One region of the Cedecea sp. NFIX57 genome, then DNA from elsewhere that is predicted to be linked to it. Evidence: predicted binding sites of a transcription regulator. Region 1 holds the regulator's gene; each other region holds the start of a gene.
The links. The regulator LexA, encoded in region 1, represses DNA repair genes until DNA is damaged. The targets are predictions, from matches to a motif close to TNCTGTATGTACATACAGNA.

Region 1 (7,427 bases):
GGCGGATGATCTATCCAGCGATCCTTGCGCTGCATGGCGTAAGACTGATTTAGCGGGTAATAAATTTTATTTTCGGCTTTATTGGCTTCGCCTACGACTAATAACCGCACATCCTGTTCGGTATTATTAATAAAGGTATGGCAAATGCCGGTTCCGGCAGGAAATCCCACGCTGTCGCCCGGTTCAAGCGCCCAAAGATGACCATTGATCCACACTTCCGGGTGCCCCTCGAGCACATAAGCAAACTCTTCTTCGCTGCTTTCCGCGTGGGGATAAGAGGTTCTGCGGCCAGGGGGGATACGCTCATGGTGAATACCAAGGCGGGTTAAACCGAAATTACGGGCCAAAGGAGCACCAATGGAGAACAGCTCCGTGCTGTCCGGATACGTTGCGTCGTCCTCGCCTTCCAGCTCGCGCCAGTGACGAATACAATCAGGTTTTTGCATTACTTCCTCCTGGGTAGATAGGGTCAGTATGTACCAGGATTCGGCGTTTTATCCGCATTATGGTAAAGTATTGCGTCAATGACCGGGAGAGGCTGATGGATACCACAACTTCGCAAAACGTGTTAGCTCAGGCTGAAAAGCTCTGCCTGCAACGCAATGTACGCCTGACGCCGCAGCGTCTCGAGGTTTTGCGCCTTATGGCCGAGCAAACCGGCGCCATCAGCGCCTACGACCTGCTGGATCTCCTGCGCGTTAGCGAGCCACAGGCTAAGCCTCCAACGGTTTATCGCGCGCTGGATTTTCTGCTAGAGCAAGGTTTTGTTCACCGTGTGGAATCCAACAACAGTTACGTACTGTGTAATTTTATCGATCATCCAACCCACTCTTCCGCCATGTTTATCTGCGACAGATGCGGAGCGGTAAAAGAGCAAGCGGCTCAGGGTGTGGAAGATATTATGCAGAAACTGGCATCCAAAATGGGATTTACCCTGCGCCATAACGTGATTGAAGCTCACGGATTGTGTGCGGATTGCTCGGAAGTGGAAGCCTGTAGCCACCACGACGCCTGCAATCACGATCATTCAGTGCAGCCAAAGAAAAAGCGTTAAGAGGGAGTGGTACGTCCTTGTACCCGGGCAGGATTGGTCTTACTGAGTAGCACATTTGAGGGGCCGCCAGGTTACCAGCGGTATTTGCTCCCGGACTCCCAGTCCTTCACTTCTTTCTCTGCCTGGTCTTTGGCGTAGCCGTAGCGTTCCTGGATTTTACCCACCAGCTGGTCACGCTTCCCTTCGATGACGGTCATATCGTCATCGGTCAGCTTACCCCATTTCTCTTTGATCGTACCTTTGAACTGCTTCCAGTTACCGCCGATTTCGTCCTTATTCATCGTCATCTCCTCATCGTTCGGTTTAGGTTTGTGCATCCGGGCTGCAGGATGCTGACTTTCTGGAGCACACCCACTGTCTGCTGGATGTAAAGGTAATTGTAGACAAGGATTCTGAGTTAAATTTAAAACTCAGAATCTTTAACCATCATTAAAAGCGATGACATGCTAATTCCTCGCCTTAAAAAAGAGAAATCAGCACGATAGAAGATGGGTTAACGAGCGTCAGGCAGCGCGATCAATGGCTGCCCGATGCAGCGAACCAGGTGTTATTGCGCCAGTGGCGTCGCCAGATGACGCCAAGCGACAGGCCGCGCAAGGCTAAAAACACCGCCAGCGACAGCCACAGGGCGTGGTTGCCCCACAAAGGCAGCGTAAGCATCGTCACGCCAAAACCCAATGCCGCAACCGCCATGCTGTTTCGCATTTCGGCACCCCGTGTCGCGCCGATAAACATGCCATCCAGCAGGTAGCACCAAACGCCCACTACCGGCAAAATAACCTGCCAGGCAAGATAATGGTTTGCCAGAACACGAAGCTCCGGCAGAGAGGTAAGCAGGGCAACAATTTGCTCCCCGGCAAAGGCATAAATAGCGGCAAACGCTATCGCAACCAGCCCCGCCTGCCTGCACGCAGCCCCCCAAACCTCGAGCAACTGCCCACGGTTACGCGCCCCGTAAGCCTGCCCTGAATGGGCCTCCACGGCGTAAGCAAAGCCATCGAGCGCATAGGCGGTGAAGGTCAGCAGCGTCATCAGTACGGCGTTAACGGCGACAATTTCACTGCCAAGACGCGCACCAAAAATGGTGATAGAAGCAAAGCAGATTTGCAGCAGCAGCGAACGCAGCATGATGTCGCGATTAAGCGCCAGCAGCTTACGCAAATCCCCCTGCCAGGCCGTTTTAAGACGAGCCCAACTGATGCCCCGCAGCTTCATCACTTTGCGCACCATCACTAGGCCGATGATAAACGTGGCATATTCGGACACCGCCGTGGCCAGCGCCGCCCCCTGCACGTTCATGTGCAGCCCCATCACCAGCCAGAGATCGAGCACGATATTAATCAGGTTGCCGACGACCAACAGAATGACCGGCGCTCGCGCATACTGAACGCCCAGCAGCCAGCCTAACAGCACGAGGTTAGCCAGCGATGCGGGGGCGCTCAGCCAGCGGATTTCCAGGAAGCGCCTTGCCTGATACAGCACCTCGTCATTGCCGCCAACAACGTGCAGCGCAAGGTTGATCAGTGGATAACGCAGGACCACGATAGCCAGCCCGGCTATCAGCGCCAGCATCAGGGGTTGAACCAGCGCGCGCGCCAGTCGCTGCGGATCGTTCGCGCCAAACGCCTGTGCCGTTAACCCGGTGGTGCTCATGCGCAGAAAAAGCAGCAGCATAAAGAGGAAACTGGTCGCCGTGGCACCGATAGCGACCCCGCCGAGATAGGTTGGGCTATCAAGATGGCCAATGACCGCGGTATCGACCAGGCCCAGTAACGGCACGGTAATGTTGGAAAAAATCATCGGCAGCGCAAGCCGCCACAGCGCACCATCCGTTGACGAAAAGAATCGCATGGGAATGATCCAGAGGATAATAGAGGGGAATTTAAAGCAGGTGGCACGGCATATTTACCGCACCACCGGAAGAGGCGTTACAGCCATTCACCGTTGCGGATAACCCCGACGGCCAGGCCTTCAATGCTAAAACTCTGCTCGCGAAGATCGACCACAATAGGCTGGAATTCGCTGTTTTCCGGCAGCAGGTGCACGGTGTTACCCTGCTTTTTCAGGCGTTTTACGGTCACTTCATCGTCGATACGCGCGACAACGACCTGGCCATTACGTACGTCCTGAGTTTTGTGTACCGCTAATAAATCACCGTCCATGATGCCGATATCTTTCATCGACATGCCGCTGACGCGCAGCAGGAAATCGGCATTCGGTTTGAACAGAGAAGGGTCAACCTGGTAGTGGCCTTCGATGTGCTGCTGCGCCAGCAGCGGCTCACCGGCTGCAACACGGCCCACCAGCGGCAGGCCATTTTCTTCTTCAACCAGCAGACGAATGCCGCGTGATGCGCCAGAAACAATCTCAATGGCACCTTTACGTGCCAGCGCTTTCAGATGCTCTTCCGCGGCGTTTGGAGAACGGAACCCCAGACGTTGTGCAATTTCGGCGCGCGTAGGTGGCATGCCGGTCTGGTTGATATGATCCCGAATGAGATCAAACACCTCTTGCTGCCTGGTAGTTAGTGCTTTCATTCCGCCCCCTGGGTGTTTATACAGTCATGCTGTGAGTATATACAGCCCCGGGCGATTTTGAAACCACAAATTAAGCAAAAAACCAGCGACTTAAACTATTCTGGAAGAGCTATCGCAAATGTGACCAAAGCAAGGTGGCCCAGGTCGCAACCGCAAGGATAATCGCTATCAATACGGCGGCTGAACCCATATCTTTGGCTCGCCCTGAAAGCTCGTGGTACTCGGTGCCAACACGGTCAACCAGTGCTTCAATGGCGCTGTTGAGGATTTCGACAATCATCACCAAAACCACCGAGCCAATCAGTAAAATACGCGTGATGGGGTCCACATCCAGCCAGCAGGCGATGGCGATAGCGATAACCGCAGCCACGCCCTCCTGACGAAAGGCAGCTTCGTTGATCCAGGCCGCACGGAGCCCCTTCCATGAGTAGCCTGCAGCCTTAATAATGCGGGTGATGCCGGTGGTATTATTCGCCATTCAAGGAAACCTTTTTAAAGATTGAGCATCAATGCTCATTGAGTCTAAATCGCAGCGCCACAGAAATTCCCCAGAGTTTCTGATATCCTTGCGGCGCATTTGCATTATTAACCTGAGGCTTTACATCATTTATGTCAGGCTGGCCAAGAATTTACTACAAATTACTGAATTTACCATTAAGCGTTCTGGTAAAGAGCAAGTCTATTCCGGCGGATCCACAAACCGAACTCGGTCTGGACCCTTCACGCCCCATCATGTACGTCCTGCCCTACAATTCTAAGGCAGACTTACTGACGCTGCGTGCCCAATGTCTGGATCACGATCTGCCCGACCCGCTGGAACCTCTGGAAATTGACGGCGTACTGCTGCCGCGCTACGTGTTTATCCACGGCGGGCCGCGCGTCTTCACCTATTACACGCCAAAAGAAGAGTCGGTAAAACTGTTCCACGATTATCTGGATCTGCACCGCAGCAATCCCGATCTCGATGTGCAGATGGTGCCGGTTTCCGTGATGTTCGGCCGCTCGCCAGGGCGTGAAAAAGGGGAAATCAATCCGCCTTTACGCACGCTGAACGGCGTCCAGAAATTCTTTGCGGTTTCCTGGCTGGGTCGCGATAGCTTCGTGCGTTTCTCACCGCCCGTTTCGCTTCGCCGTATGGCAACCGAACACGGCACGGACAAGATTATCGCCCAAAAACTGGCTCGCGTGGCGCGCACTCACTTTGCCCGCCAGCGTCTGGCCGCCGTTGGCCCGCGCCTGCCGGTTCGCCAGGATCTCTTTAACAAGCTGCTGGCGTCAAAAGCGATTGCCCGCGCGGTAGAAGATGAAGCCCGCAGCAAGAAGATCTCCCATGAGAAAGCGCAGCAAAACGCCGTTGCCCTGATGGAAGAGATTGCCGCCAACTTCTCCTACGAAGCTGTACGTCTGACGGACCGCGTTTTAGGCTTAACCTGGAACCGCCTCTATCAGGGCATTAACGTGCATAACGCCGAGCGCGTGCGCCAGCTTGCCCACGACGGCCACGAAATCGTCTATGTTCCCTGCCACCGCAGCCACATGGATTATCTGCTGCTTTCCTACGTGCTTTATCACCAGGGGCTGGTTCCGCCGCACATCGCCGCCGGGATCAACCTGAACTTCTGGCCAGCCGGCCCGATTTTCCGCCGCCTGGGCGCGTTCTTTATTCGCCGTACCTTCAAGGGCAACAAGCTTTACTCCACGGTGTTCCGCGAATACCTGGGCGAGCTGTTCAGCCGCGGCTATTCCGTTGAGTATTTTGTCGAGGGTGGCCGTTCCCGTACTGGCCGCTTGCTGGATCCTAAGACCGGCACGCTGTCGATGACGATTCAGGCCATGCTGCGCGGCGGCACCCGCCCGATCACTCTGGTGCCGATCTACATCGGTTACGAGCATGTCATGGAAGTGGGGACCTACGCGAAAGAGCTGCGCGGTGCGACCAAAGAAAAAGAGAGCTTCATGCAGATGGTGCGCGGTCTGAGTAAGCTGCGCAACCTCGGCCAGGGTTACGTTAACTTCGGTGAACCGCTGCCGCTGATGACCTACCTGAACCAGCATGTGCCGGAGTGGAAAGACTCTATCGATCCGATAGAAGCAATTCGCCCGGCCTGGCTGACGCCAACGGTGAACGATATCGCCGCCGATCTGATGGTGCGCATCAACAACGCAGGGGCCGCTAACGCCATGAACCTGTGCTGTACCGCGCTGCTTGCTTCACGCCAGCGCTCGCTGACCCGTGAACAGCTCACCGAACAGCTCGACTGCTACCTCAACCTGCTGCGTAACGTGCCGTATTCCCCGGATGCCACCGCACCAACAGTTTCCGCCAATGCGCTGATCGACCACGCACTGCAGATGAACAAGTTCGAGGTGGAGAAAGACACCATCGGTGACATCATCATTCTGCCGCGCGAGCAGGCCGTGTTGATGACCTATTACCGTAACAACATCATGCACATGCTGGTGTTGCCGTCGCTAATGGCGTCTATCATCACTCAGCATCGCCACATCTCACGCGCAGAGCTGCTGCGTCAGATAGAAGTCGTTTACCCGATGCTGAAAGCCGAGCTATTCCTGCGTTGGGAAAAGAGCGAACTGGGCAGAGAAATTGATGCGCTGATCGCCGAGATGGAGCGCCAGGATCTGGTGATGTTGGTCGGTGACGAAGTGCAGATCAACCCTAACCGTTCACGCATTCTGCAGCTTCTGGCGGCGGGTGTGCGCGAGACAGTACAGCGTTATGCCATCACTTTCTGGCAGTTGAGCGCCAACCCGTCGATCAACCGTGGGACGCTGGAGCGCGAAAGCCGCACGGTGGCACAGCGCCTGTCCGTTCTGCACGGCATTAATGCGCCGGAGTTCTTTGATAAAGCGGTCTTTACCTCGCTGGTGCTTACCCTACGTGATGAAGGCTATATCAGCGATACCGGTGATGCCGACGCAAGCGAAACCATTAAGGTTTACCAGATGCTGGCCGATCTAGTGACCTCGGATGTGCGCCTGACGATTGAGAGCTCAGCGTCCCAGGACGCGGTTTCTTAATTCAGCGGAAACGAAAAAGGCGGGTGATTAACCCGCCTTTTTTATTGCCTGAAGACTGACTCAGAAATGCAGGTAGCTCAACGCCAGGCCCAGGAACAGCACCAGCCCGACATAGTTATTGTTCATAAACGCTTTAAAGCAGCCTTCACGCTCGCGTTTAGCGATCAGCTTCTGCTGATGCACAAACAGCCCGCCCGCCAGCAAAATTGACCAGTAGAACGTACCACCCAGCCCATTGAGCCAGCCCACAACGCCCATCAACAACATAGTGGCGATTTGCAGCAGGCCGATAATCAGCTTATCGTTGCGGCCAAAGAGAATCGCCGTCGACTTAATGCCGATCTTCAGGTCGTCGTCGCGGTCGACCATCGCATACTGCGTGTCGTACGCCACGGTCCAGCAAATATTGGCGAGGAACATCAGCCAGCAGCTTAACGGCACCGATTCGCTGGCGGCGGCAAAGGCCATCGGAATAGACCAGCCAAAAGCGGCACCCAGCACCACCTGAGGCAGATGGGTGTAGCGCTTCATAAACGGATACACCCACGCCAGCGCCAGCCCGGCCACGGACAGCAGGATCGTCATGGTGTTAAGCGTCAGCACCAGCAGGAAAGCCAGGCCCACCAGCACCGCAAACAGGATCTTCGCTTCTTTCTCAGAAACTGCACCGCTAGGCAAAGGGCGCTGCGCGGTACGCTTTACGTGTCCGTCAAATTTGCGGTCGGCATAATCGTTCACCACGCAGCCCGCGGCGCGCATCAGCCAGACGCCAGCGATAAAAACAACCAGATTCAGCA
Region 2 (7,427 bases), on a different contig from region 1:
TGAGCTACTCCGAGACCTTCAATGAATCTCATCTGGCGGATGCCTATGAACGCCTACTGCTGGAAACCATGCGGGGCATTCAGGCGCTGTTTGTACGTCGTGATGAAGTAGAAGAGGCGTGGAAATGGGTCGACTCCATTACCGAAGCCTGGGCTGCGGACAACGATGCGCCGAAACCTTACCAGGCCGGTACCTGGGGGCCAGTGGCTTCTGTGGCGATGATTACCCGTGATGGCCACTCCTGGAACGAATTTGAGTAACAGGCTGTGAACATGGCCGGTAAAAAGTCGCTAACAAATGGCTCTCATTTTACCGGTAACATGATCTAACACAGAAGTGTCATAGTTTTTTATGAATAATAGCCCCGCGTGGATTCACCCGCGGGGCTTTTTTATTTACACTAGCTGAAGCGTTTTTGCTCCCGGCACCAAGTCTGATGGGCTACAAAGTTACTTTTATCAGCCCCGAAGATGGCGATATCAATGCGGGAGAACAGCCACTTTCTGAGGAACTTCTATGCATCCAAATTTGTTACGGGTAACATCGCGTATTATCGAACGCTCCCGCCCAACGCGCGAAGCCTACCTGGCACGTATTGAGAAAGCCCGGAGCAACACGGTTCACCGCTCGGAACTTGCCTGCGGTAACCTCGCGCATGGTTTCGCTGCCTGCCAGCCGGACGATAAGGCGGCGCTGAAAAGCATGTTGCGTAACAATATTGCGATCATTACGTCCTACAACGACATGCTCTCCGCCCATCAGCCGTATGAACATTATCCTGAGCAAATCCGCAAGGCGCTGCACTCCGTGGGCGCGGTGGGGCAGGTTGCAGGCGGTGTTCCGGCGATGTGTGACGGCGTGACTCAGGGTCAGGATGGCATGGAGCTTTCGCTGCTGAGCCGCGAAGTGATTGCCATGTCTACCGCCGTTGGCCTCTCCCATAACATGTTTGACGGCGCGCTCTACCTTGGCGTGTGCGACAAAATCGTGCCGGGGCTGACAATGGCTGCGCTGTCGTTCGGCCATTTACCTGCGCTCTTTGTGCCATCAGGCCCGATGGCGAGCGGCTTACCTAACAAAGAAAAGGTTCGCATTCGCCAACTTTATGCGGAAGGCAAAGTTGACCGCCTTGCGCTGCTGGAGGCGGAAGCCGCCTCTTATCACGCGCCGGGGACCTGCACCTTCTACGGCACGGCGAATACCAACCAGATGGTTGTTGAGTTTATGGGCATGCAGTTGCCGGGGTCGTCGTTTGTTCAGCCTGATGCAGAGTTGCGTCACGCGCTGACGGACGCAGCGGCGCGCCAGGTCACTCGCCTGACCGGCAACGGCAACGAATGGATGCCTCTCGGGAAAATGATCGACGAGAAAGTGGTGGTGAACGGCATTGTTGCACTGCTGGCTACCGGCGGCTCGACTAACCACACCATGCACCTTGTCGCGATGGCTCGCGCTGCCGGGATCATTATTAACTGGGACGACTTCTCCGAGATCTCCGAAATCGTGCCGCTGCTGGCACGTTTGTATCCAAACGGCCCTGCCGACATTAACCACTTCCAGGCGGCGGGCGGCGTGCCGGTGCTGATGCGTGAGCTACTGAAAGGTGGCCTGCTGCATGAAGACGTTAACACCGTGGCCGGTTTTGGCCTGCATCACTACACCATGGAGCCGTGGCTCGACAACGGCCAGCTTGCCTGGCGTGAAGGCGCCAGCGAGCCACTGGACAGTGACGTTATTGCCACCATGGAAAAACCGTTCTCCCGCCATGGCGGAACTAAAGTGCTGAGCGGGAATCTGGGCCGGGCGGTGATGAAAACGTCAGCGGTACCGGTAGAAAATCAGGTTATTGAAGCCCCGGCGGTGATTTTTGAAAGTCAGCATGACGTATTGCCCGCTTTTGAAGCAGGCAAACTGGACCGTGATTGCGTTGTTGTCGTCCGCCATCAGGGGCCAAAAGCGAACGGCATGCCAGAATTGCATAAACTTATGCCACCGCTTGGAGTATTATTGGACCGCTGTTTCAAAATTGCTCTGGTGACAGATGGAAGACTGTCCGGTGCCTCTGGGAAGGTGCCTTCCGCAATCCATGTTACCCCGGAAGCATATGACGGCGGGTTGCTGGCGAAGGTGCAGGATGGCGACATGATTCGCGTCAACGGCCAAACGGGCGAGCTGACATTGCTGGTCGATGAAGCCGTACTTGCGGCACGCACTGCTTATCACCCGGATCTCAGCGCCGAGCGCGTAGGGACCGGTCGGGAGTTATTTGGCGCATTGCGCGAACAGCTTTCGGGCGCTGAACAAGGCGCAACCTGCATTAAATTTTAAGCCCGTGGCAGCACTGCCCCGGAACAGATTAAAAGTGGCTAAGAGGCGCTCAGATGAAAAATTGGAAAACTACGGCAGAACAAATCCTGAAAACTGGCCCGGTTGTGCCGGTCATTGTTGTTAACAAGCTGGAACATGCTGTGCCGATGGCGAAAGCCCTGGTAGCCGGTGGCGTCCGCGTGCTGGAAGTCACGCTGCGTACAGCTTGTGCTATCGATGCCATTCGTGCGATTGCAAAAGAAGTGCCTGAAGCGATTATCGGCGCGGGTACCGTGTTGAACCCACAGCAGCTTGCGGAAGTGACCGAAGCGGGCGCGCAGTTCGCCATCAGCCCGGGCCTGACCGAGCCGCTGCTGAAAGCCGCGACGGAAGGCACTATTCCTTTGATCCCAGGCATCAGCACCGTTTCAGAACTGATGCTGGGGATGGACTACGGCCTGAAAGAGTTCAAATTCTTCCCGGCAGAAGCTAACGGTGGCACTAAAGCGCTGCAGGCCATTGCCGGGCCGTTCTCTCAGGTACGTTTCTGCCCAACCGGCGGCATCTCTCCGGCTAACTACCGCGATTACCTGGCGCTGAAAAGCGTGCTGTGCATCGGCGGTTCATGGCTGGTGCCGGCGGATGCGCTGGAAGCGGGCGATTATGACCGCATCACTAAGCTTGCCCGCGAAGCGGTGGAAGGCGCTAAGCTGTAAGCCATAAAAAAGCCCGCAGTACGCGGGCCTAATGATTCAGTCGCTCTCATTTGAGGGCGATTTTTTTATCCTTCAATTTTTACCTGTGCAGCTGACGCCACGGCTCTGGAAACTGCCTCATCGACGCTATTCCCGGTAGCCAACGCCACGCCCATACGGCGTTTACCTGCGATCTCCGGCTTACCAAACAGGCGAACCTGTAAACCGCCGCCCAGCGCAGCGCCTACATTGCTGAACTTGACGTTGTCGCTATGCAGCTCTGGCAGGATCACCGCCGATGCAGCAGGGCCATACTGACGAATGTCACCGATGGGCAGGCCGAGGAAGGCGCGAACGTGCAGGGCAAACTCAGACAGATCCTGCGAAATCAACGTCACCATGCCGGTGTCATGCGGGCGAGGGGAGACTTCACTGAAAATCACCTCATCGCCGCAGACAAACAGCTCAACGCCGAACAGGCCGTGGCCGCCCAGGGCGGTAACCACTTTTTCAGCAATCTCTTTCGATTTTGCCAGCGCGATGTCGCTCATCTGCTGCGGCTGCCAGGACTCACGGTAGTCGCCATCCTCCTGACGGTGGCCGATAGGTGCGCAGAAATGCACGCCATCAACGGCACTGATGGTTAGCAGGGTGATTTCAAAATCAAAATTGACCACGCCTTCGACGATGACGCGGCCTTTGCCAGCCCGTCCGCCAAGCTGTGCGTATTCCCAGGCTTTAGCCAATTGATCTGCGGTGCGGATGAAACTTTGACCTTTGCCGGAGGAGCTCATCACCGGTTTAACGATGCACGGCAAACCAATTTCCTGCACGGCCTGGCGGAAAGCGTCTTCACTGTCGGCGAAGCGGTAGCTGGAAGTGGGCAATTGAAGTTCTTCTGCGGCCAGGCGGCGGATCCCTTCGCGGTTCATGGTGAGTTTGGTGGCGCGGGCGCACGGCACCACGCGCTGGCCCTGGGCTTCAAGCTCCAGCAGGGCATCGGTAGCAATGGCTTCAATTTCAGGAACGATATAATCGGGCATTTCGGCGGCGACAAGCGCTTTTAGCGCTGCGGCATCCAGCATGTTAATCACGTGGCTGCGGTGCGCGACGTGCATCGCTGGTGCATTTGCATAGCGATCGACGGCGATAACTTCGACCCCGAGGCGCTGACACTCAATGGCCACTTCTTTACCCAATTCACCGGAGCCCAGCAGCATAACTCGCGTAGCTGCCGGGCGCAGAGCAGTTCCCAACGTTGACATGTGATTTAGCCTTAACAAAGAAAAAGACCGTGGAAGTATAAACGAAAACGTTTGCGTTGGCAGCGGCTTTCCGGCTTGTGTGATAAAATGAATATCGATATACTGGATAAATAAACAGGTAAAGCGGAGCTGCAAAATGGCGGTCGAGATTAAATATGTTGTGGTGAGAGAGGGACAAGAAAAAATGGCCTTTGCCAGTAAAAAGGATGCTGACGCTTACGACAAAATGCTGGATCTGGCTGAAGTCCTCGGCGACTGGCTGCAGCAAAGCCCGATTGCGCTGGATGAAGGCCAGAGCGATACCCTGGCGATGTGGATGGCGGAAAACAAGGATCTGCTGGCGGGGGTGCTGAAAAACGGCAAGCTGCCAGAGCCTGAAGTAAGCCAGTCTGAGCCAGATGTGGAATCTTCTGTGGCTGAGCAGTCGCCAGCGGCGGAAGACAACGTCAGCGAGCACCCCGGACGTAAGCGCACCAAAGCCGCGTGATACGTTGCAGCAGTAAGCGCCGGGCAGCCGGCGCGATTCTTTTCCCATCTTTAGCGCTGTCCGACGTTTCTTGACGTCCTGTGACCTACTCTCGACGAGTTAAGTCAACAGAGGGTTTCGTCATGAATAACTGGTTACAGCAGCTTCAGTCGCTCCTGGGGCAATCTACTTCCCCTCAATCTTCACAGCCTGCAGCCGGTAATGGCCCTGAAGGGATCGGTAAACTTCTGGTGCCGGGGGCGCTGGGCGGATTAGCCGGATTACTGCTGGCGAGTAAGTCGTCCCGCAAACTGTTAACAAAATACGGCACCAGTGCGCTCCTGGTCGGCGGCGGTGCGGTGGCCGGAAGCGTGTTATGGAACAAATACAAGGCACGCGTCCGTGAGAATCAGCCTGCATCAGCGGGTTATGATCATTCGCACTCGTCGGTTGATGTTCGTACCGAAAGATTAATTACCGCGCTGGTTTTTGCTGCCAAAAGCGACGGGCATATTGATGCAAAAGAGCGTCAGTTTATTGAGCAACAGCTGCGTGAAGTCGGCATCGACGGCGAAGGCAAAGCGCTTGTCGAACGAGCTATCGACAGGCCGTTAGATCCTCACCAGCTCGCGCAAGGGGTGAGAAACGAGGAAGAAGCGCTCGAGCTTTATTACCTAAGCTGTACGGCTATCGATATCGATCACTTTATGGAACGTAGCTATCTGAGCGCTCTGGGCGATGCGCTAAATATACCGCCGGATGTCCGCTCCGGTATTGAGCAAGATATTCAGCAGCAAAAACAACCGCTCGCGGTTTAATCCTCCTGCAATCATCCTGTGCCGGGTTTCTCCCGGCATTTTCTTTTAATCCTTCATGTTCCGCTTGCAAGCCCGGCTGAATTTGCCACCCTTACGGGGTGTTAAACGGAAAATGATGAAAGTGATGCCGCCAAAAGCCAAAAAAATACCTCACGCTATGATGCTGCATGGCGATACCCGCACGGATAACTATTACTGGTTGCGGGATGATGACCGCGCCGATCCCGATGTGCTGAAATACCTCGAGCAGGAAAATGATTACGGTAAAAGGATCATGGAGAGCCAGCGCGCGCTGCAGGATCAATTGCTCAACGAGATGATCGCTCGCGTTCCGCCTCATGATGTTTCCGCCCCCTATGTGAAGAACGGCTATCGCTACCGCCAGGTTTATGAAAAGGGTAATGAGTACGCGATATATCAGCGGCAATCTGCGGTCAGAGAAGAGTGGGCCGAGTGGGACGTGCTGCTGGATGCCAATCAGCGCGCTGCCCACAGCGAGTTTTACACGATGGGCGGGTTTGCTATTACGCCGGACAATACCGTGATGGCCCTGGCGGAGGACTATCTCTCTCGCCGTCAGTTCGGCATTCGTTTGCGTAATTTGAAAACCGGAAACTGGTACCCGGAGCTTTTGGATAACGTCTCGACCAGTTTTGTCTGGGCAAATGACTCCGCCACGCTTTATTACGTGCGCAAGCATCCCAAAACCTTACTGCCTTATCAGGTCTGGCGGCACACGCTGGGTCACCCGGTGGCCGATGACCAACTGGTGTATGAAGAAAAAGATGACGCTTTTTACGTCAGCGTGCACAAAACAACCTCCCAGCATTTTATTGTCATCCATCTTGCCAGCGCGACGACGAGTGAGGCTTTGTTATTGGATGCCGAACTGGCAGACGCCGAGCCGCAAGTTTTTGCCCCGCGCCGGAAAGATCATGAATACACTGTCGATCACTACCAGCATGGGTTCTACATTCGTTCCAACAAAGACGGTAAAAACTTCGGGCTCTACCGCTGCGTCGTGCGGGACGAAAAACAATGGGAAACGCTGATTGCCGCAAGGGAACAGGTCATGCTTGAAGACTTTACGCTGTTCCGCGACTGGCTGGTGGTTGCCGAGCGCCAGCAGGGGTTGACCAGCCTGCGTCAGATTAATCGCCATACGCGTGAGTCCACGGGCATCGCTTTTGACGATCCAGCCTATGTTACCTGGCTTGGCTACAACCCTGAGCCGGAGACCTCGCATTTACGCTACGGCTATTCTTCGATGACCACGCCGGATACGCTTTTCGAACTGGATATGGACAGCGGTGAGCGCCGGGTTATCAAGCAAACCCAGGTTGCCGGTTTTGACGCTAACAATTACCGCAGCGAGCATCTGTGGGTGACGGCGCGGGATGGCGTTCAGGTTCCGGTGTCGCTGGTTTATCACCGGAAACACTTTCGCCGGGGCAAAAGTCCTCTGTTGGTCTATGGCTATGGATCCTATGGCAGCAGTATGGATGCGGACTTTAGCAGCAGCCGTTTGAGCCTGCTGGACAGAGGTTTTGTCTTCGCTATTGCTCACGTACGCGGAGGCGGTGAACTGGGGCAACAATGGTATGAAGACGGTAAATACCTGAAAAAGATGAATACCTTTCACGACTATCTGGACGTGTGCGACGAGCTGCTCAGGCAGGAATATGGCGATCCTAAACTGCTTTATGGGATGGGCGGCAGCGCGGGTGGGATGCTGATGGGAGCAGCTATCAACCTGCGCCCTGAGTTATTTCACGGCGTGGTGGCTCAGGTGCCGTTTGTTGATGTGGTGACAACGATGCTGGATGAGTCGATTCCGCTCACCACCGGAGAGTTTGAAGAGTGGGGCAACCCCCAG
Region 3 (7,427 bases), on a different contig from region 1:
GGCAAGCACACGGTCGGGGCCGGTAACGCCATTGCTGTGCAAAACCTGGGTGAAAACACGGCCATGCTTTTGATGCTGGGTCTGTTCTCACTGGCGGTGAAAACCGGGGCGTCCATCGTTGGCATTGGCATTGGATTTGGGGCGGTGTTCGCGCTAGCGATTAGCGCGCTCTGGCTGTGGCAAATCAAACAGAAATAACAAAAAGGCCCTCTTTTCGAGGGCCTTAATTTTTTATGGTGCAGGGTAAGTATAGATGCGATGCACCGCTTCAATCTCCTCAATCACCTCTTCGCTTAGCGTCAAATGCAGGCTTTCAAGGTTAGTTTTCAGCTGGTCCAGCGTCGTGGCACCGAGCAGCGTGCTGGCCACAAACGGCTGGCGGCGAACGAAGGCCAGCGCCATTTGCGCCGGGTCGAGGTTATGGTGTTTAGCTATCTCCACGTAGGCCGCCACGGCTTTTTGCGACTGCTCGCCGCTGTAGCGCGTAAAGCGGCTAAACAGCGTGTTGCGAGCGCCCGCCGGTTTGGCCCCGTTAAGGTATTTACCCGACAGTACGCCGAAGGCGAGGCAGGAATAAGCCAGCAGCTCAACGCCTTCGTGCTGGCTGATTTCAGACAGGCCCACTTCAAAGCTGCGGTTTAACAGACTGTAGGGGTTTTGAATGGTCACAATGCGCGGCAGATCGTGTTTTTCCGCAAGCTGCAGATAGCGCATTACGCCCCACGGCGTTTCGTTCGAGACGCCGATATAGCGAATTTTCCCGGCACGCTGGCACTCAGTCAGCGCTTCAAGAGTTTCCAGCAGCGTTACCGGTAGCGAGGTCGTGTCGCTCCAGGTGTAGCCAAGTTTGCCAAACATGTTGGTCTGGCGCTGCGGCCAGTGAACCTGGTAGAGGTCGAGGTAATCGGTTTGCAGGCGCTTGAGGCTGGCATCCAACGCTTCGCGGATGTTTTTCCGGTCGAGGATCTGGTTTGGGCGGATGCCCGCATCGTTGTTGCGTGTTGGGCCAGTGACTTTGGAAGCAACAACCAACTTTTCGCGGTTGCCGCGAGCTTTAAGCCAGCTGCCGACATAGCTCTCGGTTAAGCCCTGAGTTTCCGGGCGCGGCGGTACCGGGTACATTTCCGCGACATCAATCAGATTCACGCCCTGACTGACTGCGTAATCGAGCTGTTGGTGGGCATCGGCCTCGCTGTTTTGTTCACCAAAGGTCATGGTTCCCAGCCCCAGCGTGCTGACTTCAAGTGAACTGTGGGGGATACGGTGATAGTGCATAGCCGGCTTCCTGTTGTTCTTTTGACTCGTCAGGCATCGTTACCCGACAAAAGGTCTATAAACATGGCAGAGGCCGGAGCAAAGCGGAAGAGGGGAAAAGAAGAAAAATCATCAGGCCAGCCGAGGGGCTGACCCTGGGAGATTAGCGCTCAATAATCTGGGAGACGTCGTTGCGGTTGATCTGCATTTCATTACCTTGCTGGTCACGGTAGCTTACCAGGCCGGTATCTTCATCGACCTTCGGCTTGCCTTCGGTCAAAATCATTCGTCCATCTTTGGTGGCCATTACGTAGTCACTGCTGCAGCCTGAAACGGCAAAGGCAAGACCAATGGCGGAGATTGCTACTGCCCATTTAGTCATCGTTAGGTTCCTCGTCAGGAAGGGATCTCGTTAATAAGTCTAGTAATAACCTGATGAACAGGGGAAGGAAAGCAGCAAATTCTTAATAGGCTAAGGGAAATGTAACATTCTCCGGCACTTGCTGACAGAAACCTGGATTCGCTTTCTCATTGCTTGTTTTAAAGCGTAAAGTGCCGTGCGAGCAAGGCGGCGGTGAAATTCTTCTTTAAGTAGAAGCCGCGAGGTAGCGTGAGAATAGGTGAGCCGTCAGCACCAATGGCCTCTGTTAACGCCCGACTGTTGGCGGCTTTTGGCCGCAGCTGCAGTACTTCGCCGTGACGGGCGGTAATGCGCTCGACCTGGCCCAGCACGATCAGATCCATCAGTTCTTCCCAGTCCAGGCGCAGCTGCTGCTCTTCTTCTTCTGAAGGACTCCATAACAATGGAGAACCGACGTGTCGCTCGGCAAGCGGGATCTGCCTTTCTCCCTCAACCGGGATCCACAGCACGCGCTTGAGCTTATGCCGTACATGGCTGGTTTCCCAAATGACGCCGCTATTACCGGTTAACGGCGCGACGCAGACGAACGTGGTTTCCAGCGGGCGGCCAAGGCTATCCACCGGGATCGTTTTCAGTTCGATCCCGAGAGCGGCAAAGTCTTGTTCGGGTTTACTGCCCGCGCTGGCACCCAGCCACAGCTCCAGCAGCACGCCAATCCAGCCTTTATCTCTCTTCAGGTCTTTCGGCGTCTTTATGCCGGCGCAGGCCGCCAGTTCGCCAAGGGTGTAACCTGCGACGCTTTGCGCCTGCTGGAGCAGCTCGGCTTCACTGCGTGGGGGCGTGATGAGCGGACGTATTGGTTGCATAACTCATTGATGTTTTTTGGTTAAAAAATGAACGCACTTTGTGCACAGCGAAAGCTTAGTTTAGTCGTCTGAGGATAAGATTAACAATATTCTGATTTATAATGAGTTTTTAAAGGCAGCCGTTTCGTTGCAGCAACATTAAAAAGGCTTTTCCAAATCTGGTCACTGACAATGAACAGGATCTTACACCATGTTATCCACAGAAAAGTGGGATAACTGGGAAAAAGCATGACTACTGGTTCCATTTACAGCCTTGACGGGGCGCTAAAATACAATTTATCACCGATTTGTGACTAACTTGTTGGCACAATCTGTGGATAAAAACGACATTGCTCGATCTTTCATCAGTAGGCGATCTTCATATGTGACGATCATCACATTATGAAATTCATGTGTCATTTTTATAGTATTATAATTATGAAATATAAAGACTTTAATGTGTGTTAGGATTGCTCCTGATTTTACTTGTCCCGAGTTGTCCCGATGTAATTCGGTAGTTCTTCACAGTTATATCCACAGAAAAAGTGAATAAAACCGCCGGTTTTGACCAGTCCCTGTTTATAACCCGGCTATCTTTTGTGAGTTATTCAAATGTTATTCCATGCAAACGCCGCCGAGAGAGTGGTTTACCGCCTGACACTTGTATGAAACAATCGATGCAATCTAAGTTTGTTTTGAGGTAGTCCGGTGATCGATGATGATGGCTACCGCCCCAACGTTGGGATCGTAATATGTAATCGGCAGGGACAGGTGATGTGGGCGCGACGCTTTGGTCAACATTCCTGGCAATTTCCTCAGGGGGGCATTAATCCTGGCGAGTCCGCTGAACAGGCAATGTACCGGGAGCTTTTCGAAGAAGTCGGCCTACAAAGAAAAGATGTTCGCATTCTTGCCTCGACCCGAAACTGGTTGCGTTACAAATTACCTAAACGTTTGGTGCGTTGGGACACAAAGCCGGTTTGTATCGGCCAAAAACAAAAATGGTTTCTTTTGCAGTTGCTGAGCAGCGACGGTGAGATCAACATGCAAACCAGCAGCACGCCGGAATTTGATGGCTGGCGCTGGGTCAGTTATTGGTATCCGGTCCGTCAGGTTGTTTCATTCAAGCGCGATGTCTATCGCCGCGTGATGAAAGAGTTTGCCAGCGTGGTGATGCCACTGCAGGAAGTTACGCCACCACGCAATAACTCGCCTGCATGGCGACGTAAAAGAGGTTAAGTCACGCGAAAAATGCTCACCCGTCTGCGAGAAATAGTCGAAAAAGTCGCTAGTGCCCCGCGTCTCAATGAGGCGCTGGACATTTTGGTGACTGACATCTGCCTTGCGATGGATACCGAGGTTTGCTCGGTTTATCTCGCCGATCACGAGCGCCGCTGTTTTTACCTTATGGCGACGCGTGGATTAAAGAAACCTCGCGGCCGAACCGTCACGCTTGCCTTTGACGAAGGTATTGTTGGCCTGGTTGGGAGGCTCGCGGAGCCGATTAACCTTGCCGATGCGCAAAAACACCCCAGCTTTAAATATGTGCCCGCGGTAAAAGAGGAGCGTTTTCGCGCTTTCCTCGGGGTGCCTATTATCCAGCGCCGTCAGCTTCTGGGCGTGTTGGTTGTCCAGCAAAGAGAGCACCGGCAGTACGATGAGAGCGAAGAGTCTTTCCTCGTTACGCTGGCAACGCAGATGGCCGGGATATTATCCCAGTCTCAGCTAGCGGCTCTGTTTGGGCAATATCGTCAGACGCGTATTCGCGCGCTGCCTGCATCACCTGGGGTGGCCATTGCCGAAGGCTGGATGGACACTACCGTCCCGCTGATGGAGCAAGTGTTTGAGGCGTCGACTCTCGATACTGCACTTGAGCGCGAGCGTTTGACCGCCGCGCTCGAAGAGGCTTCCGGGGAGTTCCGCCGCTACAGCAAGCGTTTTGCCGCCGGGGCTCAGAAAGAGACTGCGGCAATCTTCGATTTATATTCTCACCTGCTGACCGACGCACGCCTTCGCCGCGAGCTTTTTGCCGAAGTGGATAAAGGCCTTGTGGCGGAGTGGGCGGTGAAAACGGTGGTGGAGAAATTCGCTGAACAATTTGCCAGCCTTTCAGACAGCTACCTGAAAGAGCGGGCGGGTGACCTCAGGGCGCTGGGGCAACGCCTGTTGTTCCACCTCGACGACACGATTCAAAGCCCGAATACCTGGCCTGAACGCTTTGTGCTGGTGGCCGACGAGCTTTCAGCCACCACGCTTGCCGAACTGCCGCAAAACCGTCTGGCGGGCGTTGTCGTACGCGATGGTGCGGCAAACTCTCATGCTGCCATTATGGTCCGCGCGCTGGGTATCCCAACCGTCATGGGGGCCGATATTCAGCCATCGGCGCTGCATCGCCGTATGCTGATCGTGGACGGCTATCGCGGTGAGTTGCTGGTGGATCCTGAGCCGGTTCTGCTGCAGGAATACCAGCGCCTGGTGACCGAGGAGAACGAACTTAGTCGCCTGGCGGAAGATGATGTGGAACAGCCCGCGGCGTTAAAAAGCGGCGAGCGGGTGCAGGTGATGCTGAATGCCGGGCTTAGTCCTGAGCATGAAGAACAGCTTGGCAGCCGTATCGACGGCATCGGGCTGTACCGCACCGAAATTCCGTTTATGCTGCAAAGCGGTTTCCCGTCTGAAGAAGAGCAGGTTGCGCAGTATCAGGGCATGTTGCAGATGTTTAACGACAAACCTGTGACGCTGCGAACGCTGGACGTTGGGGCGGATAAACAGCTTCCGTATATGCCCATCAGCGAAGAGAATCCTTGTCTCGGCTGGCGAGGTATCCGTATTACGCTGGATCAGCCAGAGATCTTTCTGATCCAGGTCCGCGCAATGCTGCGGGCGAATGCGGCCACGGGGAATTTGAGTATCCTGCTGCCGATGATCACCAGCATTGATGAGATCGATGATGCGCGCAGACTTATCGATCGTGCGGGCCGGGAAGTCGAAGAGGAATTAGGCTATCAGCTGCCTAAGCTGAGGCTTGGGGTAATGGTTGAAGTGCCGTCCATGGTGTTCATGTTGGGGCATCTGGCTGGGCGTATTGATTTTATTTCCGTTGGCACAAACGACCTTACGCAGTATTTGCTTGCGGTTGACCGTAACAACACCCGAGTGGCTAACCTTTACGATAGCCTGCATCCGGCGATGCTTCGCACGCTGAACCTGATTGCGCGTGAAGCGGAGCGTTATGACATCGACCTGTGCCTGTGCGGTGAAATGGCCGGTGACCCGATGTGCGTCGCGATTCTGGTTGGGATGGGCTACCGTCATCTCTCAATGAACGGCCGTTCCGTCGCACGTATTAAATACCTGCTGCGCCATATCCAGCTTGAAGAGGCCGAGGTGCTCGCTCAGCGTACACTTGAGGCTCAAATGGCGACGGAAGTGCGCCATCAGGTTGCGGCCTTTATGGAGCGGCGTGGCATGGGTGGCCTGATTCGCGGCGGGCGTTGATCCGTTCGCAATGTCCCGGTATCGCCGGGACATTACACATCTTTTACAACTTCCATAATCAATCACTCCGGCCGTTTGTGCTATGATCCGCTGCTTTCGGAGCGCATCGAGAGCGGTGCGTACTTGCCACTCACCTTCTATTTTGGGTGAGGTAACAATAGCTTGTGGTGACAGATGAATAGTGGCTATCTGCGTTTCCCTGAATTTGACCCGGTGCTTTTCTCCATCGGGCCGGTTTCCCTGCACTGGTACGGGCTCATGTACCTGGTTGGGTTCGTGTTTGCCATGTGGCTTGCCGGGCGCCGCGCCAGCCGCCCAGGCAGCGGCTGGACGAAAAATGAAGTAGAGAATCTGCTGTATGCAGGGTTCCTTGGCGTGTTCCTGGGAGGACGTCTGGGCTATGTCTTCTTCTACAATCTGCCGGTCTTCCTTGCCGATCCTCTCTACCTGTTCAAAGTCTGGGACGGCGGTATGTCCTTCCACGGCGGCCTGATCGGTGTTATCTGCGTGATGATTTGGTTCGCGCGTCGCACCAAACGTACTTTCTTCCAGGTCTCTGATTTTATTGCGCCGCTGATCCCGTTTGGTTTGGGGGCTGGCCGTCTCGGCAACTTCATCAACGGCGAACTGTGGGGCCGCGTTGACCCGAACTTCCGCTTCGCCATGCTGTTCCCAGGCTCGCGCAGTGAAGACGTTGGCCTGCTGGCTACGCACCCGGAATGGCAGTCGCTGTTCAACACCTACGGTGTTCTGCCTCGCCATCCATCGCAGCTTTATGAGCTGGCGCTGGAAGGGGTTGTGCTGTTCATCATCCTGAACCTGTTTATTCGTAAGCCTCGCCCGATGGGCTCGGTCTCTGGTCTGTTCCTGATTGGCTACGGCGCGTTCCGCATCATCGTGGAATTCTTCCGCCAACCTGATGCACAGTTCACCGGCACATGGGTGCAGTACATCAGCATGGGGCAGATCCTGTCGATTCCGATGATTGTTGCCGGTATCATTATGATGGTCTGGGCTTACCGCCGTCCGCAGCAGCAACTTTCGTGAGGTGACATGAAACAGTATCTTGATTTGATGAAAAAAGTGCTCGAAGAGGGCACACCAAAAGCGGACCGTACCGGTACCGGCACGTTGTCGATTTTTGGGCATCAAATGCGCTTTAACCTGCAGGAAGGCTTCCCGCTGGTTACCACCAAAAAATGTCACCTGCGTTCGATCATTCATGAGCTGCTTTGGTTCCTCAATGGCGATACCAATATCGCGTACCTGAAAGAAAACAAGGTGACGATTTGGGACGAATGGGCGGATGAAAACGGCGATCTTGGCCCGGTTTACGGTAAGCAGTGGCGCTCCTGGGCAACCCCTGATGGGCGTTATATTGATCAGCTAACTACCGTTTTGAAGCAACTGAAAGACGACCCCGATTCCCGGCGCATTATTGTCTCTGCGTGGAACGTGGGCGAGCTGGA
Region 4 (7,427 bases), on a different contig from region 1:
ATGCCTGCATATCACTTCGCCGGAACCACACCTCTTTTCGGGTACGCCTCGCTATCTCTTCACGTTGAGCGGTTAAAACTTCAGCAGCCACATCGCTCATCTCCGCGCTCCAGTTAAGCCAAAGCGAATTCAGATGATGGAAAAAACGCTGGGTCTCCGCCCATTCTGTACCGTGCAGGCGAACAACCTTGTCTTCAGGAAGAACGAATTCCAACTCGCCCCAAACCAGACCACGTTTACAGTTAATCGCTATTAACTGATTGAATGGGATAAGATATTCATGGCGGTCGCCTTTGACCTCAACGCCGGCAGGTAACAGTTTGACCCGATTATAAGGGTGCTGTGCCAAATGCTTGCCGAGAGAAGTTGATTTGAGTTCCATTACGTTGCCCGATCCGATGTGGGAATTATGACTCAAGTTTAACTGCCGATGGAATGACGCTCCAGAGTAAAAACGCGTTATAATTTCTAAGGTTAATCACTCTTTATTTTTCTGTCAGGGAAGCGTCTCTATGCGTACCGTACTTAATGTTCTGAACTTTGTGCTGGGAGGCTTCTTGACCACCCTCTCATGGTTGTTTGCCACGCTGGTAAGCATTGTGCTGATTTTCACTCTGCCGCTGACTCGCTCCTGCTGGGAAATCACCAAGCTTTCCTTTGTGCCCTACGGCAATGAAGCCGTGCATGTCGATGAGCTTAATCCACAGGGTAAAAATACGCTGCTAAATACCGGAGGCACCCTGTTAAATGTTCTTTGGCTGATCTTCTTCGGCTGGTGGTTGTGCATCATGCATATTATGGCGGGCATCGCGCAGTGTATTACCGTTATAGGGATCCCTGTAGGAATTGCGAACTTCAAGATTGCCGCTATCGCATTATGGCCCGTTGGCCGCCGGGTTGTGCCAGTTGAAGTAGCCAGAGCTGCTCGCGAATCCAATGCTCGTCGCCGCTTCCAGTAAGGAGCCATTGTGCTGACCCTAAGCCCACTGGTACGTCGTTATACCTGGAACAGCGCCTGGCTTTATAACTTGCGCATATTTATTGCCCTTGCAGGCACTGCGGCGCTGCCGTGGTGGCTTGGTGAGGTCAAGCTGACGATTCCCCTCACGCTTGGCGTTGTGGCTGCAGCCCTGGCCGATCTCGACGACCGGGTAAGTGGTAGGCTACGAAATTTACTGATCACTTTAGTCAGCTTTTTCATTGCTTCAGCATCCGTTGAGTTACTGTTCCCCTGGCCGTGGTTGTTTGCAGTGGGTTTAACGGTATCCACCAGCGGATTCATCCTCCTTGGCGGATTAGGGCAACGCTATGCCACCATTGCCTTTGGCGCGCTGCTTATCGCCATCTACACGATGCTCGGTATTTCCCTCTATGAGCACTGGTATCAGCAACCGCTGTTCCTTTTAGCCGGCGCCGTCTGGTACAACTTCCTGACGTTAGCAGGCCATTTGATTTTCCCTATTCGCCCGCTGCAGGACAATCTGGCACGCTGTTATGAAAGCCTCGCGAGCTTTCTTGAAATTAAAGCCACGCTATTTGATCCTGATATAGAAGAAGACAGTCAGGCTCCAATGCTCCAGTTGGCCATGGCTAACAGCCAATTAGTGACCACGCTAAATCAGACAAAAAGCTCATTACTGACTCGCCTTCGCGGCGACCGGGGGCAGAGAGGCACTCGCCGGACACTTCACTATTATTTCGTAGCCCAGGATATTCACGAACGAGCGAGTTCTTCCCATATTCAGTACCAGGCTTTGCGCGATAAGTTTCGCTACAGCGACGTGATGTTCCGCTTTCAGCGCCTGCTAACGATGCAGTCACAGGCCTGTCAGCAGCTCTCTCGATCAATCCTGTTGCGAGTCCCTTATCAGCACGACCCACGGTTTGAACGCGCATTTACCCATCTGGACTCCGCGCTGGATCGAATTCGTGTGAGTCATGCAACCGCTTCAGAGATAAAAGCATTGGGCTTTCTGATTACAAATCTGAAGGCAATTGATGCGCAACTGGCAAACATTGAGTCAGAACAGGCTATTGCTGAGCCGCAGAACGATCCCGAGCACCGTTTAGCCGACGACAAGCTAACCGGATTCGATGATATCTGGCAGCGGCTAAAGCTTAACCTCACGCCAGAATCCGCACTCTTTCGCCATGCGGTACGAATGTCACTGGTACTCTGTGTGGGCTATGCGTTTATTCAATTTACGGGTTTGCAACACGGTTACTGGATACTTCTGACCAGCTTGTTTGTCTGCCAGCCCAACTACAGTGCAACCCGAAGACGCTTAGCGCTGCGTATCATCGGCACACTGGTTGGGGTGGCCGTTGGCCTGCCCTTGCTTTGGCTTGTTCCGTCTCTCGAAGGCCAACTGATACTTATCGTTATTACTGGCGTGCTGTTCTTCGCTTTCCGTAATGTGCAATACGCCCACGCCACCATGTTTATTACGCTGCTGGTATTGCTGTGCTTTAACCTGTTGGGTGAAGGATTTGAAGTCGCTCTCCCGCGCGTGATTGATACACTTTTAGGCTGTGCAATAGCCTGGGCGGCAGTGAGTTTCATCTGGCCTGACTGGCGATTCCGCCGGCTTTCACGAGTCGTTGAACGTGCGTTCAACGCTAATTGTCGTTATCTGGATGCGATTCTTGAACAGTACCACCAGGGGCGTGATAACCGTCTTGAATATCGCATTGCCCGGCGAGATGCCCATAACAGAGACGCTGATCTCGCCTCAGTTGTTTCAAATATGTCATCTGAACCTCGCGTCTCAGATGACATGCGCGAAGCGGCGTTTCGCCTGCTTTGCCTGAATCACTCCTTTAATAGCTATATCTCTGCATTAGGTGCACACAGGGAAAAACTCAACCACGGTGATACGTTAGTGTTACTCGATGACGCCGTCTGCTATGTTGATGACGCATTACATCACCTGCCTGTTGATGAGGAGCGTGTTCAGACTGCTCTGGCAGGGCTCTCCGCGCGCATCTCACAGCTTGAGACTCGGGCAGACACAAAAGAACCCCTGGTTCTGCAACAAATTGGGTTATTGATTGCTCTTCTGCCTGAGATCTCACGTCTTCAACAGCAAATCTCTCAGTGTTCAGAGTAAGCTTGCTGGCGCTGCTCATAGCAGCGCCACCATTCCGTCAATTCTTTCCGAACCTCAGCAGGCAGTACCGCCTCATGAACACCACGAATAGCACCTGCAAGCGAGAGCAGGACTTTAATACCTACCGTTTTCCTGGTGTTGCGTAATTTTAGCCATGACCGTTTGGCACCAAAGAGTTGAAGCGTTTGTGGATCATTGATCCCCACCTCACGAAGCATAACTTCAATATTCAGGGAAAGATTGGGGAGGTCCTTAAGGCGACGAGAACGTATTTTGATTTGTTTCTTCTCACGTTGGGCGCTTCTTAACGCCAGAGAAGAGAGCTGGACGAGTTTTTCCGGATTTTCCCAAAGTTCTTCATCGACACGGTAGTAATTCAGCGCGACAGGAAGCCCGCGTTTACTGTACATCAGAGGAGGCGCCGATTTTTGGATAAAATACTCCGCGCACTGTTCACAAGCCCGCAGATAAAGTTCACCTTCAGCCACCATAGCAAAGACCACGCCGTCGACGGTCAGACTATAACCACCAAATAGCGGTCGACAACCGATTTTCCCCAGTGACGAAAGATATTCCCGTGATTTATGAATTCTAATAAATGTCACCTTTTTCATAATATGTCCTTATATATCAACTGGTAAATAGCTGTTCTGGTTACCCGCCCTCTTAATCCCTGAAAATAAGTAAGGTTAAAGATAATGGCAATGACAATTTCATCTATAGCGCTTTTGCGTACCGAAAATGCGAGACACTTTCCGAAATTCCGGTTGATCTTTGTTCGCACAGGCATTACTGTACATGCATACAGTAACCCATTAGGCGGGACTCACTATGCACTCACATAACGCTCAAGCTCACTTTCATCATGTTGTAGTTACTCCGCACTCCCCGGCGCAGTCTCTCTCTGATAACAGCGTACAGGGGTTAATCAGTGAAGTGGTTTACAGTGAAGAGAGCCCATGGGTTACCCAGTTTATTCTGCTACCTTTATTACAGCAGTTGGGACAACAATCTCGCTGGCAGCTATGGCTGACGCCACAGCAAAAACTGAGCCGCGCATGGCTGCAGGGGGCTGGGCTGCCGCTGGCAAAAGTGATGCAGGCAAATCAGTTAGATCCGCTTTGTACCGTTGACGCCATGGTGAAAGCTTTACAGACAGGAAATTACAGCGTTGTGATCGGCTGGCTACCAGAAGAATTAACAGATGAAGAACATTCACGGCTAACGATCGCAGCGGAAACAGGTAACGCGATGGGCTTTATAATGCGTCCAACCAGTACAAGGACATCCGGTTCAAGACCACGAAATGGCCTAAAAATTCATTCTAGTTTGTATCATTAAGTAAATTTAGGAGAAATCCTGGAATTTTTTACGTATGCCATACAATCCGCTGCCATGACTCAAAAATGCCCGCCATATGGCGGTTTGACGGGGTTCTCTTGATAGAGGGCTCGTTCAAAAAACAATCCGTTTTGTAAAAAAATATGTATGCAAGTCGTTTTTTTTCATATGCCTGACGGACTTCACACTTGTAACTTTTCAACTACGTTGTAGACTTTACCTCGCCAGGGTTGCTCTTCATAACACCGATATATCGGTAGAGTAACAATTGAGCGTAAACCCGGGCGAAGGATTTAACCCTGGGCTTTAAATTGGTTTAGAGCTCATGGCCTTTTGGATGATAATGAGGCGCAAAAAATGAAAAAGACAGCTATCGCGATTGCAGTGGCACTGGCTGGCTTCGCTACCGTAGCGCAGGCCGCACCGAAAGATAACACCTGGTATGCAGGTGGTAAACTGGGCTGGTCCCAGTACCACGACACCGGTTTCTACGGTAACGGCTATGACCGTGGTATCGGCAGTGGTCCGACCCACGAAAGCCAACTGGGTGCTGGTGCATTCGGTGGTTACCAGGTTAACCCGTACGTTGGTTTCGAAATGGGTTATGACTGGCTGGGCCGTATGCCTTACAAAGGCACCCCAGAAAACGGTGCTTTCAAAGCTCAGGGCGTGCAGCTGACCGCTAAACTGGGTTACCCAATCACTGACGACCTGGACATCTACACCCGTCTGGGCGGCATGGTATGGCGTGCAGACTCCACCGCTAACAACGCGGCTGGTGAGCGTCTGAAAGACCACGACACCGGTGTTTCTCCAGTATTCGCTGGTGGTGTTGAGTGGGCTGTTACCCGTGACATCGCTACCCGTCTGGAATACCAGTGGGTTAACAACATCGGTGATGCACAGACCGTTGGTACTCGTCCAGACAACGGCATGCTGAGCGTAGGTGTTTCCTACCGCTTCGGTCAGCAGGAAGCTGCTGCTCCAGTTGTAGCGCCAGCTCCAGCTCCAGCTCCAGAAGTACAGACCAAACACTTCACTCTGAAGTCTGACGTTCTGTTCAACTTCAACAAAGCTACCCTGAAACCAGAAGGTCAGCAGGCACTGGATCAGCTGTACACCCAGCTGAGCAACCTGGATCCTAAAGATGGTTCCGTTGTTGTTCTGGGCTACACCGACCGTATCGGTTCCGAGCAGTACAACCTGAAACTGTCTGAAAAACGTGCACAGAGCGTTGTTGATTACCTGATCTCTAAAGGTATCCCAGCGAACAAAATCTCTCCACGTGGCATGGGCAAAGCTAACCCAGTTACCGGCAACACCTGTGACAACGTAGCGCCTAAAGCTAAACTGATCGACTGCCTGGCTCCAGATCGTCGCGTTGAGATCGAAGTTAAAGGTATCAAAGAAGTTGTAACTCAGCCTGCGGCATAAGTTACTCTTCCTTGAACAAAAACCCCGCCATGGCGGGGTTTTTTATTGCTTGAAGTTTCACGATGACTCAGTCACACGCGCTTTCATCGCGTCATTTTTTACCCAGCATAGCCTGCAGATCCTGCTTAAGCGTCGACATCTTGCTTTCCACCTTCTCTTTGCGTTCCGCATCTTCAATCAATTGAACAACCGTTTCCGAAAGCGTATTGCCACGACGCTGTGCAAGCCCGGCCAGACGCTGCCAGACAAGATATTCCAGATCGATAGATTTCTTACGGGTATGCTGATGCTCAGCGTTAAAATGCCTTTTACGCCGGGCACGAATCGTTTGCTTCATGCGGTTATGCAGCGCCGGGTTCATATGCTGATCAATCCAGCTCTGAACCAGAACCGGCACATTCTCCAGCGTCAGGAGCTGCTCTACCGCCTCTTGGGCTGCACTGGCCTCAATGTATCGCGTGATTAATTCCCCTTCGCGATGCTTCTTAACCAGATACTTCCACTTCCAGCCGCTCTCGAGATTTTCCAACTGTTGATATTTCATTGTGATCTCAGTGTGACCGTGTAACTTAGTTCAGAATAACAGTTTTTCCGCCATTCGCTGAACTGAAAATCAAAGCTGTGAGGGGGATAAAACTGTGTTACTGCTTTATCCGTGTGCTACCCGAGCGATTCTTGTATAATCGCGCCTTTGACATCTCATTAAAAAATATAGCGACTTTGACGACTAATCGACTTGACTGGCGTGCCCTGGTGCCTGATACCGAAAGCTATCAGGAAATTTTTGCACAGCCTTATGATACCGACGCTGCCCCTCTTTCTGCGATTCAACCTCGTTTAGTTTACGGGATTGAGCAACTCAACCTTTCAGTTTCTTCCGTCGATCTGATGCTGATAAAAGCTCCGGAAGAACAAGAGTATCTGGATCTTATCGCCGCGGCCGTTGAAGCATCCCGTGACGAAGAAGACGAGATTGTTGGCGGACACTATCTAATTGAAGGTAGCCGGGTCACGCTGCAACCGGCCGAGCACACTGACGATAACTTTGCGTCCAGCGGAGAAGTAATTGCCGCTGACTGGGTTGAACCGGAACAACTGTTCGGCTGCGTGCGCCAGTTTGCAGGTGAAGTGTCGCTGGAGCCTGGTCTGATTCATCGCGTAAACGGTGGCGTCCTGGTGCTGTCGATGCGTAGCGTCCTTGCCCAGCCGCTGCTGTGGCTGCGCCTGAAACAAATCATGATCCAGGGGCGTTTTGACTGGATTTCACCTGACGAAACTCGCCCACTGCCGGTGAAAATTCCGTCATTAGCGTTGGATTTCAAACTGGTGCTGGTTGGCGAGCGCGACTCTCTGGCCGATTTCCAGGAAATGGAGATGGATCTGGCTTCGGCCGCTATCTACAGTGAATTTGAAGACAATCTGCAAATTGCTTCTGCCGATGAAATGGCGCTTTGGTGTCAGTGGATCTATGCCATTGCCGCTGAGAAATCATTGCCTGCACCAGCAGCCGATGCCTGGCAACCGCTGATTCGTGAGGCCGTC

Region 2: B9Y90_RS02590 (YebG family protein) is a predicted target of LexA. The motif match lies at 4,368-4,387, and genes of this name have one in related genera.
Region 3: mutH (DNA mismatch repair endonuclease MutH) is a predicted target of LexA. The motif match lies at 2,715-2,734, and genes of this name have one in related genera.
Region 4: sulA (SOS-induced cell division inhibitor SulA) is a predicted target of LexA. The motif match lies at 3,901-3,920, and genes of this name have one in related genera.

Annotation. Positions count from the first base shown of each region.
Region 1 covers NZ_FXAS01000011.1:37,676-45,102, reverse strand. Annotated here, with positions in the region: gene B9Y90_RS11320 (cupin domain-containing protein) at 1-446, opposite strand, end outside; gene zur (zinc uptake transcriptional repressor Zur) at 542-1,054, shown strand; gene B9Y90_RS11310 (CsbD family protein) at 1,126-1,335, opposite strand; gene dinF (MATE family efflux transporter DinF) at 1,571-2,905, opposite strand; gene lexA (transcriptional repressor LexA) at 2,983-3,591, opposite strand; gene B9Y90_RS11295 (diacylglycerol kinase) at 3,701-4,069, opposite strand; gene plsB (glycerol-3-phosphate 1-O-acyltransferase PlsB) at 4,201-6,630, shown strand; gene ubiA (4-hydroxybenzoate octaprenyltransferase) at 6,691-7,427, opposite strand, start outside.
Region 2 covers NZ_FXAS01000002.1:249,927-257,353, reverse strand. Annotated here, with positions in the region: gene zwf (glucose-6-phosphate dehydrogenase) at 1-260, shown strand, start outside; gene edd (phosphogluconate dehydratase) at 517-2,328, shown strand; gene kdgA (bifunctional 4-hydroxy-2-oxoglutarate aldolase/2-dehydro-3-deoxy-phosphogluconate aldolase) at 2,382-3,023, shown strand; gene purT (formate-dependent phosphoribosylglycinamide formyltransferase) at 3,089-4,267, opposite strand; gene B9Y90_RS02590 (YebG family protein) at 4,404-4,754, shown strand; gene B9Y90_RS02585 (tellurite resistance TerB family protein) at 4,877-5,551, shown strand; gene ptrB (oligopeptidase B) at 5,676-7,427, shown strand, end outside.
Region 3 covers NZ_FXAS01000009.1:125,969-133,395, reverse strand. Annotated here, with positions in the region: gene lplT (lysophospholipid transporter LplT) at 1-198, shown strand, start outside; gene B9Y90_RS09940 (NADP(H)-dependent aldo-keto reductase) at 232-1,275, opposite strand; gene B9Y90_RS09935 (YgdI/YgdR family lipoprotein) at 1,418-1,636, opposite strand; gene mutH (DNA mismatch repair endonuclease MutH) at 1,795-2,481, opposite strand; gene rppH (RNA pyrophosphohydrolase) at 3,169-3,699, shown strand; gene ptsP (phosphoenolpyruvate--protein phosphotransferase) at 3,712-5,958, shown strand; gene lgt (prolipoprotein diacylglyceryl transferase) at 6,133-7,005, shown strand; gene thyA (thymidylate synthase) at 7,012-7,427, shown strand, end outside.
Region 4 covers NZ_FXAS01000022.1:69,720-77,146, reverse strand. Annotated here, with positions in the region: gene helD (DNA helicase IV) at 1-382, opposite strand, end outside; gene B9Y90_RS18225 (YccF domain-containing protein) at 513-959, shown strand; gene yccS (YccS family putative transporter) at 972-3,110, shown strand; gene B9Y90_RS18215 (TfoX/Sxy family DNA transformation protein) at 3,095-3,724, opposite strand; gene sulA (SOS-induced cell division inhibitor SulA) at 3,942-4,451, shown strand; gene ompA (porin OmpA) at 4,809-5,885, shown strand; gene matP (macrodomain Ter protein MatP) at 5,977-6,429, opposite strand; gene B9Y90_RS18195 (AAA family ATPase) at 6,606-7,427, shown strand, end outside.